One region of the Bradyrhizobium sp. UFLA05-108 genome, then DNA from elsewhere that is predicted to be linked to it. Evidence: predicted binding sites of a transcription regulator. Region 1 holds the regulator's gene; each other region holds the start of a gene.
The links. The regulator PhoB, encoded in region 1, activates phosphate uptake and scavenging genes when phosphate is short. The targets are predictions, from matches to a motif close to TGTCATNNANCTGTCAT.
Positions count from the first base shown of each region.

Region 2: a site for PhoB is predicted at 1,325-1,341, ahead of SO140_RS27365 (DUF2794 domain-containing protein). Genes of this name have one in related genera too.
Region 3: a site for PhoB is predicted at 1,837-1,853, ahead of SO140_RS16990 (glycerophosphodiester phosphodiesterase family protein). Genes of this name have one in related genera too.

Region 1 covers NZ_JBANAZ010000001.1:273,070-276,345, reverse strand. The annotation lists gene SO140_RS01195 (GcrA family cell cycle regulator) at 264-776, shown strand; gene phoB (phosphate regulon transcriptional regulator PhoB) at 1,002-1,709, opposite strand; gene phoU (phosphate signaling complex protein PhoU) at 1,724-2,440, opposite strand; gene pstB (phosphate ABC transporter ATP-binding protein PstB) at 2,452-3,270, opposite strand; gene pstA (phosphate ABC transporter permease PstA) at 3,267-3,276, opposite strand, start outside.
Region 2 covers NZ_JBANAZ010000041.1:70,405-73,680, reverse strand. The annotation lists gene SO140_RS27370 (DUF1223 domain-containing protein) at 80-853, shown strand; gene SO140_RS27365 (DUF2794 domain-containing protein) at 1,408-1,779, shown strand; gene SO140_RS27360 (GNAT family N-acetyltransferase) at 1,917-2,447, opposite strand; gene SO140_RS27355 (Bax inhibitor-1/YccA family protein) at 2,599-3,276, opposite strand, start outside.
Region 3 covers NZ_JBANAZ010000020.1:96,325-99,600, forward strand. The annotation lists gene adh (aldehyde dehydrogenase) at 286-1,803, shown strand; gene SO140_RS16990 (glycerophosphodiester phosphodiesterase family protein) at 1,942-2,937, shown strand; gene SO140_RS16995 (glycerophosphodiester phosphodiesterase family protein) at 2,858-3,276, shown strand, end outside.

The DNA.
Region 1 (3,276 bases):
TTCTTTTAGCGACGGAACATGTGGACGCGGAGCCGCAGACTCTTGCGCGGGAGTCACGCCATATTGTAGCGTTTACCGTGTCAGATACGACATCTCGTGCAGCAGTTCTGATCCTCTTAGTCCTCATGTACCGGCGTAACGTTCAGGTGCGTTTTTCGCGCCCGGCGAGCCTTAAGGGATTCTGGGGGCACGGGTTTTTCGAGGCTTAGACATCGCCACGCGGCCCCAAGGATTGGCAGGCGCGCGGCGAAGGGAAGGGTGCAATGACGGTTTTGACCTGGTCCGACGATCGCGTCGAGCAATTGAAAAAGCTCTGGGAAGCCGGGCTTTCGGCCAGCCAGATCGCTGCCGAGCTCGGGAATGTGACGCGCAACGCCGTAATCGGCAAGGTGCACCGGCTGGGCCTGTCCGGTCGCGCCAAGAGCCCGTCCTCGGCGGCTCCCCGGCCCCGCAAGGCGCGCCCCGCACAGCACATGATGCGGGTGAGCCGCCCGATCTCGCGCGGCAACACCGCCCTCGCCCAGGCCTTCGAGGTCGAGGTCGAGCCCGATCCGATCACCTACGACAACGTCGTTCCGATGAGCCAGCGCCTGTCGCTGCTCGAGCTCAACGAGGCGACCTGCCACTGGCCTGTCGGCGATCCCTCGAGCCCGGATTTCTTCTTCTGTGGCGGCAAGTCGCTCTCGGGCCTGCCCTACTGCGCGCAGCATTCGCGCGTCGCCTACCAGCCGGCGGCGGACCGCCGACGCGCACCGGCCAAGCCCGGCACGCGCTGAGGTCATCAGCGCGCGGGGCTGGCCGACGCGCAACGATGGTTCAACAAATTGGATGTCGTCCCTGCGAAAGCAGGGACCCATAATCCAGGGCGCAGTTATTGCGCGGGAAGATCACTCCGAGTCTTCGCCAAACCACTCCCCGTGGTTATGGGTCCCTGCTTTCGCAGGGACGACATCGGAGAATGTGGCGGCAGCCCGCTGGATCACCGCTGCCACCTGCAAACCTTAAGTCTGCTCCGCCTTCGCGAAACGATCGTCCAGCGCGTAGCCGGCGCCACGGACGGTGCGGATCGGGTCCTGCTCGCGGCCGAGATTGAGCAGCTTGCGCAGACGGCCGATGTGGACGTCGACGGTGCGCTCGTCGATATAGATGTCACGGCCCCAGACGCTGTCGAGCAGCTGTTCACGCGAGAACACCCGGCCGGGATGCTCCAGGAAGAACTCCAAGAGGCGATATTCGGTCGGGCCGAGGTCGATCGGCCGTCCGGAGCGCGCGACGCGACGCTTCTCGCGGTCGAGCTCGATGTCGCCGTAGGCGAGTATGGTCGCAAGCCGCTCGGGGCTTGCACGCCGGAGCAGGCCTTTCACGCGCGCGAGCAACTCAGGTACCGAGAACGGCTTGACGATGTAGTCGTCGGCGCCGGTCGCAAGCCCCCGCACCCGCTCGCTCTCCTCGCCGCGTGCCGTGAGCATGATGATCGGCAGCTGCTTGGTCTCGGGCCTGGCGCGAAGCCTGCGGCACAGCTCAATGCCGGACAGGCCCGGCAGCATCCAGTCGAGCACGATCAGGTCGGGGATATGCTCCTTGAGGCGGGTGTCGGCGTCATCGCCGCGCATCACCGTCTCGACATCGTAGCCGTCGCCTTCGAGGTTGTAGCGCAATAGCTCGGTCAGCGCTTCCTCGTCCTCAACAACCAGAATGCGTGCGCCCATGGCGTCGTCGCTCCTTAAGTGTTCGGCACGGTCGTGGCGAAGGTCGTCATGTCGCCCTTCGGGCGCTTGTCGGCGATGGCCTGACCTTCGATCATGTAAAAAACGGTCTCGGCGATGTTGGTCGCATGGTCGCCGATCCGCTCGATGTTCTTGGCGCAGAACATCAAATGGATGCAGAACGAGATGTTGCGCGGATCCTCCATCATGTAGGTGAGGAGCTCGCGGAACAGCGAGGTGCAGATCGCGTCGACCTCCTCGTCGCCTTTCCACACCACCATCGCCGCCGGCAGGTCATGCGCGGCATAGGCGTCCAGCACCGACTTCACCTGCTGCTGCACGAGGTCGGTCATGTGTTCCAGGCCGCGGAACAGCTTTAGCGGATGGAAATCGGTCTCGAGCGCGGCGACGCGCTTGCCCATGTTCTTGGCAAGGTCGCCGATCCGCTCCAGATCGGTCGCGACGCGCATGGCGCCAACGATCTCGCGCAAGTCGACCGCCATCGGCTGGCGGCGCGCGATCGTGAGCACGGCGCGCTCCTCGATCTTCTTCTGGAGCGCGTCGATCTCGGCGTCGGTTGCCACCACGCGCTGGCCGAGCGCGACGTCACGGCGGATCAGCGCATCGACGGAATCGACGATCATGCGCTCGGCAAGGCCGCCCATCTCCGCAACGAGCCGCGTGAGCTCTTGCAGGTCGGTGTCGAAGGCCTTTGCGGTATGTTCAGAAGCCATTTCCTGTCTCCTCAGCCGAAGCGGCCGGTGATGTAGTCTTGGGTACGCCGGTCGCTGGGCGACGTGAAGATCTTGCTGGTCTCGTCGAACTCGATCAGCTCGCCGAGATACATGAAGGCGGTCTTGTCCGAGACGCGCGCCGCCTGCTGCATGTTGTGGGTGACGATCGCGATCGTGTAGTTCTCGGCGAGCTCCTGGATAAGCTCCTCGACCTTAGCGGTCGAGATCGGATCGAGCGCCGAGCAGGGCTCGTCGAACAGGATCACCTCGGGACGCACCGCCACGGTGCGGGCGATGCAGAGACGCTGCTGCTGGCCGCCGGAGAGCGACAGGCCGGAGGCGTTGAGCTTGTCCTTGACCTCGTTCCACAGCGCGCCGCCGCGCAGCGCCTTCTCGACGCGGACGTCCATCTCCGATTTGGAGATCTTCTCATAGAGGCGGATGCCGAAGGCGATGTTCTCGTAGATCGTCATCGGGAACGGCGTCGGCTTCTGGAACACCATGCCGACCCGGGCGCGCAGCAGGTTGAGGTCGAGCTTGGAGTCGAGGATGTTGGTCTGGTCCAGCATGAGCTGACCGGTGGCGCGCTGTCCCGGATAGAGATCGTACATCCGGTTGAAGATGCGCAGCAGGGTCGACTTGCCGCAGCCGGATGGGCCGATGAACGCCGTGACGCGATTGGTGCCGAGCGTCAGGTTGATGTTCTTCAGCGCGTGGTGCTCGCCATAATAGAAGTTGAGATTGCGCACCGTCACCTTGGCCGGAGCCTCGGGCAGCGTCGGAGACGCCTGACGCCCGGTGGAACTTACGGAAACGGACAGATCGCTCATTTTGCA
Region 2 (3,276 bases), on a different contig from region 1:
GGATTTGTCCGTAAGACTACGGTGACCAACTCGCAATGAGATTTCCCCTCGACATCAGCTAAAGTGTGCAGCGTTCAACATGACAATGATGGCCTCTAATCTGATTTCGCGATGGTCCGGTGCGATCTGGTCAGGTGCACTGGGCGTCTGCGCGATCATCGCGGTCATCCGTCCTGCCCACGCCGATCCCCGCGCGGTCGTCGAACTCTTCACCTCTCAGGGCTGCTCGTCCTGTCCGCCCGCCGACAAGATCATCGGTGAACTCTCGAACGATCCCTCGATCATCGCACTCAGCATGCCGATCGATTACTGGGATTATCTCGGCTGGAAGGACACGCTGGCGGATTCACGCTTCTCGGCGCGACAGCGGGCCTATTCGCGCATGCGCGGCGACCGCGAGGTTTACACGCCGCAGGTCGTGGTCAACGGCTCGGCGCATGTCATCGGCAGCGACCGCGCCGGCATCGAGAGCGCGATCGCGAAGACTGCGAAAAGCGACACCGTGATGAGCGTGCCGGTGTCGATGTCTCTCGCAGGCAAGCAGCTCAACGTCTCGGTGGCGGCGAGCAAGGAGGCAGCGGTCTCGCATGGTGAAGTCTGGATCTGCTCGATCACCAAAGCGGTGCCGATCTCGATCGGACGCGGCGAAAACCGCGGGCAGCAGATCACTTACCACAACGTGGTGCGTAACCTGCTGAAGGTCGGTGACTGGAACGGCACTTCGGAAAGTTGGACTGTGCCGCTGGAGAACCTATCGCGCGAGGGCGTCGACGGCGCGGTGGTCTATGTCCAGGATGGCAGTCGCGAGAAGCCCGGGCCCATGCTGGGCGCAGCGTACACGTCGCTGCATTGATCTCGTAGCTTCGAATTTTTCCTGACAAGCGGTCTCTCTGGATCCTCATGGTGAGGAGGCGCGCCAGCGCCGTCTCGAACCATGTAGGCCGCGCTGCCGCACCCGGGCCTTCATCCTTCGAGACGCCGCGCAAGGCGCGGCTCCTCAGGATGAGGGAACGCAGAACCATCCCGACACAACAAAAAAGGACCAACTCGCGTTGGTCCTTCCTTCGTGCGAACAGGCCCGATCCCGACGACCCCGGGGGGCTGGGGGCTGAGGAATCCGGAACCGAAAGGACCGGGCCAACGCACACGAATCTTTTCGCAATGCAGGGCGGCAGGCGCTAGGCGGAAAAGAGGCGAGACTATGATTCCTGCTAACGATCCCGTGACGGTATGTCGCGAGCGAGTTCCACAGCCAGGAGGTGTGTTTGCGGCGCGATGTGCAGCCGCGCGGTTGGCGCCTCTTGCGGCCGGCCGCGGTTGGCGCAATCATGTAACTGTCATGATCCGCGGGGCGAGGACGCTTTCGCGACCGCCGGTCATCCGTCAACGCCACAGGAGGCGCTTCGCATGAGTCTGATGTCGGAGGATGCCGATCCGAGCGAGCAGCGCGCAGTGGCGCGTAGCGCCGCTGCGGGTTCCCAACCGAGCCGGGTGACGTTCAACCGGCTCGAATTGCATCGCATCCTCAACCTTTATGGCCGCATGGTCGCCGACGGCGAGTGGCGGGACTATGCCATCGACTTCCTGAAAGACCGCGCCGTGTTCTCGGTCTATCGCCGCGCCTCCGAAGTGCCGCTTTACCGCATCGAGAAAGACCCGCGGCTCGCGCGCAAGCAGGGCATGTACAGCGTGATCTCGGCGACCGGCCTGATCCTGCGCCGCGGCCACGAGCTCGATCGCGTGTTGCTGGTGATAGATCGGAAGCTCGCGGTGGTTTAGCCGCTCGTGCAGCCGCCGTAGCGTTGCTGCGTAGGGTGGGCAAGGGCGCTCTTGCGCCGTGCCCACCAGTTCTGTCTCCCGGATTTTTGACACCAGAGGTGGGCACGCTCCGCTTTGCCCACCCTACGAATCCGGGCCTACTTCTCCGGCACGCTCGTTGCGCCCTCGCCGAGGTCGCGCTGCATCATCACCGTGTCGAGCCAGCGGCCGAACTTCAGGCCGACATTGGGATGCGTGCCGATCATCTTGAAGCCGGCGCTGGTGTGCACGCCGATCGAGCCGGCATTGGCGGAATCGCCGATCACGGCGATCATCTGGCGGAAGCCGCGCGCCTCGCATTCGACGAGCAGCCGCTGCAACAGCGCCGAGCCGATGCCGCGGCGATGGAATGACGGCTCGAGATAGATCGAGTTCTCCACCGTGAAGCGATAGGCCGGCCGCGGCCGGTAGGCGCCAGCATAGGCGTAACCGGCGATGCGGCCATCGAGCTCGGCGACGAAATAGGGATAGCCGCCATCCGTCAGTGCCTTGTAGCGGCGCGTCATCTCGGCGAGGTCGGGCGGTTCGAGCTCGAACGTCGCGGTGCCGTGGCGCACGGCGTGCTCGTAGATGGCGGTGATGGCGGGAAGGTCGGCCTCGGTTGTGGGCCTGATTTCAGGTGCGGACATGGAGGTAGCTTAAAGGCTCCGCGCGTTTGCCGAAAGAGCGAAGCCGCTTTCGCCTTTCGCGGGTGATGACAGTGGGTGTGTGGCGTGCTCCTAGCCAAACAAAAACCCCGGCCTTGCGGCCGGGGTTCGTGTCGTTCACTCGTCTCAGAGCCTAGTCGCGCTGGCCGAGGAGCTGCAGCAGCAGCGTGAACAGGTTGATGAAGTTCAAATACAGCGACAGCGCACCGGTGATCGCCGCGCGTTCGGCAATGTCGCCGCCGGCCGAGGCGTAGCCGTAGATGTAGTCGTTCTTCAGCCGCTGGGTGTCCCAGGCGGTGAGGCCCGCGAACACCAGCACGCCGCCCACCGACACGATGAACTGCAGCGCCGAGCTCGCCAGGAACAGGTTGACGAGGCTTGCGATGATGATGCCGATCAGCCCCATGAACAGGAACGATCCCATCCCGGTCATGTCACGCTTGGTGGTGTAGCCGTAGAGGCTCAGCGCGCCGAAGGTGGCCGCGGTGATGAAGAACACCCGCACGATCGAGGTGTGCGTGAACACCAGGAAGATCGAGGACAGCGAGATGCCCATCAGCGCCGAGAACACCCAGAACAGGATCTGGGCGGTCGAGGGGGCCAGGCGGTTGATGCCGGCCGAGATCACGAACACCATGGCGAGTGGCGCCAGGATGAACAGCCATTTCAGCGGGCTGACGAACATCGCGTAGCCGAACGGCGTCAGGAACGCGTTGCCGATCTTGGCGGCGGCGCCCGACGGGTCGTTGGTCACGGCCGCCATGTAGACACCGAGCGCGGCGAGGCCGGTGATGGCCAGACCGATGCTCAT
Region 3 (3,276 bases), on a different contig from region 1:
GCTGAATTCCTCATGGTGAGGAGCCTGCGAAGCAGGCCTCTCGAACCATGCAGGCCCGATTGTCGCCCGCGGCCATCCTTCGAGACGCGCGCTAGGACGCGCCCCTCAGGATGAGGTCGGTATGTGTGGCTGCATCATGTGCGACTGCATCTCCTGTCGCAGAACTGCGACAGGTCGCCTCCGTCATCGCTTCGCCCCGGGCTGACAGAAGACGCCTCCCGCTTCATCGTCTGCGCAAGTCGTGAACACACGACGATCGTGCAAACAGCAACATCGGGAGTGAACATGAACAAGGTTGAATTCGTCAACGCCGCACAAGTGCCTTTCGCCGCGAAGTACGACAATTTCATCGGCGGCAAATTCGTCGCCCCACAATCCGGCAAGTATTTTGACAACGCCTCGCCCGTGAACGGGCAGGTCGTCTGCAAGATCGCGCGCTCCGATCACCAGGACGTCGAAGCAGCGCTCGATGCGGCGCATGCTGCCAAGGCTGCCTGGGGCAGCACGAGCGTTGCCGAGCGCGCCGCGATCTTGAACCGGATCGCCGACCGCATGGAAGAGAACCTCGAGCGGCTCGCAATCGCCGAGACCTGGGACAACGGCAAGCCGATCCGCGAAACCCGCGCCGCCGACCTGCCGCTCGCGATCGATCACTTTCGCTATTTCGCTGGCGTCGTTCGTGCCCAGGAAGGCTCGATCGGCGAGATCGATCACGACACCATCGCCTATCATTTCCACGAGCCGCTCGGCGTCGTCGGTCAGATCATCCCCTGGAACTTCCCGTTGCTGATGGCGTGCTGGAAGCTCGCGCCTGCGCTTGCCGCCGGCAATTGCGTGGTGCTGAAACCGGCCGAGCAGACGCCAGCCTCGATCATGGTCTGGGCCGAGATCGTAGGCGACCTGTTGCCGCCCGGCGTGCTCAACATCGTCAACGGCTTTGGCCTCGAGGCCGGCAAGCCGCTCGCGTCCAGCCCACGCATCGCCAAGATCGCCTTCACAGGCGAGACCACGACGGGCCGGCTGATCATGCAATATGCCGCCCAGAACCTCATTCCCGTTACGCTCGAGCTCGGCGGCAAATCGCCGAACATCTTCTTCAAGGACGTCACCGCGGAAGACGACGATTTCTTCGACAAGGCGATCGAGGGCTTCGTGATGTTCGCGCTGAACCAGGGCGAGGTCTGCACCTGTCCAAGCCGTGCGCTGGTTCATGAGGACATCTACGACCGCTTCATGGAGCGGGCGCTGAAGCGCGTCGCCGCCATCAAGCAGGGCGATCCTCGTGCCGCGGACACCATGATCGGTGCCCAGGCCTCGGGCGAGCAGTTGGAGAAAATTCTTTCCTATATCGACATCGGCAAGAAGGAAGGGGCGAAGGTCCTAGCTGGCGGTGGCCGCGCCAGCCTCGGCGGCGATCTTTCGGGCGGCTACTACGTCCAGCCGACGGTGTTCCAGGGCCACAACAAGATGCGGATCTTCCAGGAGGAGATCTTCGGCCCCGTCGTGTCGGTCACGACCTTCAAGACGGATGACGAGGCGCTCGCGATCGCCAACGATACGCTCTATGGCTTGGGGGCCGGTGTCTGGAGCCGCGATGCCAATCGCTGCTACCGCTTCGGCCGCGCCATCCAGGCAGGCCGGGTCTGGACCAACTGCTACCACGCCTATCCCGCACATGCGGCGTTCGGCGGCTACAAGCAATCAGGTGTCGGCCGTGAGACCCACAAGATGATGCTCGATCACTATCAGCAGACCAAGAACCTCCTGGTCAGCTACAGCCCGAAGAAGCTCGGCTTCTTCTGATCGAGACGAGGCGGCGCCATGCGGCGCCGCTTCCGTCATCTGCCTGTCAGAGAATTGAGACAAGACGAAGGGCCGAGCTATTCAGCTCGGCCCTTTCGGCATTCGAAGCGATGCCAGGCAAAAGACGGAGGCTTGGCCATGAAGAACGTTCGTTCAACGCGGAAGATGCATGTTGGCGCGATGTTGCTCGGTGCGGCCGCTTTGGCGTTCCTCCCGCCCTCGATGGCCCTCGCACAGGCCGGCTCGGCGCCAGCCGGCGCCAAGCCCGTTCCGACGCTCGACGGCAAGCCGCCACTGATCCTCGGGCATCGCGGCCTACCGGGGCTGGTGCCTGAAGAGACCGAGGCATCGTATGACCTTGCAGCAGCCCTCGGAACCGACGCGCTCGAGGAGGACCTGCACCTGACCAAGGATTGTATCCTGGTCGCACGTCACAATCCCTGGCTGAACGACAATACCAACGTTGCCGAGGTGGCGAAGACCAATCCGGCGGTTGCGGCCCGCAAGCGCACGGTCCCCGGCGTGCGCGTCAAGGCCCCATCTTCCCCCAGCACGCCTGCTGACTACCTCACGGATCTCACCGATCCGGCCGACCCCAAATCGGTGCTGAAATCGCTGATCGTGGACGGCGAAGACCATACCAATGACTGGTCGATCACCGATTTCACGATGGCCGAGCTGAAGGACTGGATTGCCGGCACCACCTATGATGCGGCCAACGAAAGGCCGAAGGTTTTCAACGGCAAGTTCCCGATCATCAGCTTCCAGGACATCATCGACATCGCCAAGGCCAAGAGCAAGGAGACGGGGCGTACCATCACCGTCTATCCGGAAACCAAGAATCCGACCTGGAACAATGCGCAGGCGATCGCCAATGGCTGTGGTGCGCCCGGCAGCCATCCGCTCGAGGATGCCCTGATCAAGATCATCAAGGACAACGGTCTCAACTCGAAGGACGCCCCCATCTTCGTCCAGAGCTTCGAGCCCGGTAGCCTGAAATATATGCGCAGCCATGGCCTGGAGACGCGGCAGGTCCAGCTCATCGATGGCAACGGTGTCGACTTCAAAGGCCGGCAAGGTCCTCAACAACAACATCACCAATTCGCGTCCGTTCGACTGGACGGTGTCGGGTGACGCGCGCTTGTACGATGCGATGGTGACCCCTGAGGGCCTTGCGGAGATCAAGACCTATGCCGACGGCATCGGTCCGTGGAAGCCATATATCGTGCCGCTCAAGATTTCGCCGTGGAAGGACAGCAACGCCGATGGCTCGCCCTACAAGGGATCGACGCCGGAGGCTTCGACGCAGGAAGCGACCAGCCTCGTTGCCGACGCGCACAAGCTCGGCCTGTTCGTGCACGTCTTCACTTTCCGAAACGAGAAGAAGTATCTGGCTGGCGACTATCACGGCGACGCAAGCCTCGAATATCTCAAGTTCTTTCGTCTCGGCGTGGATGGGGTCTTTACCGATTT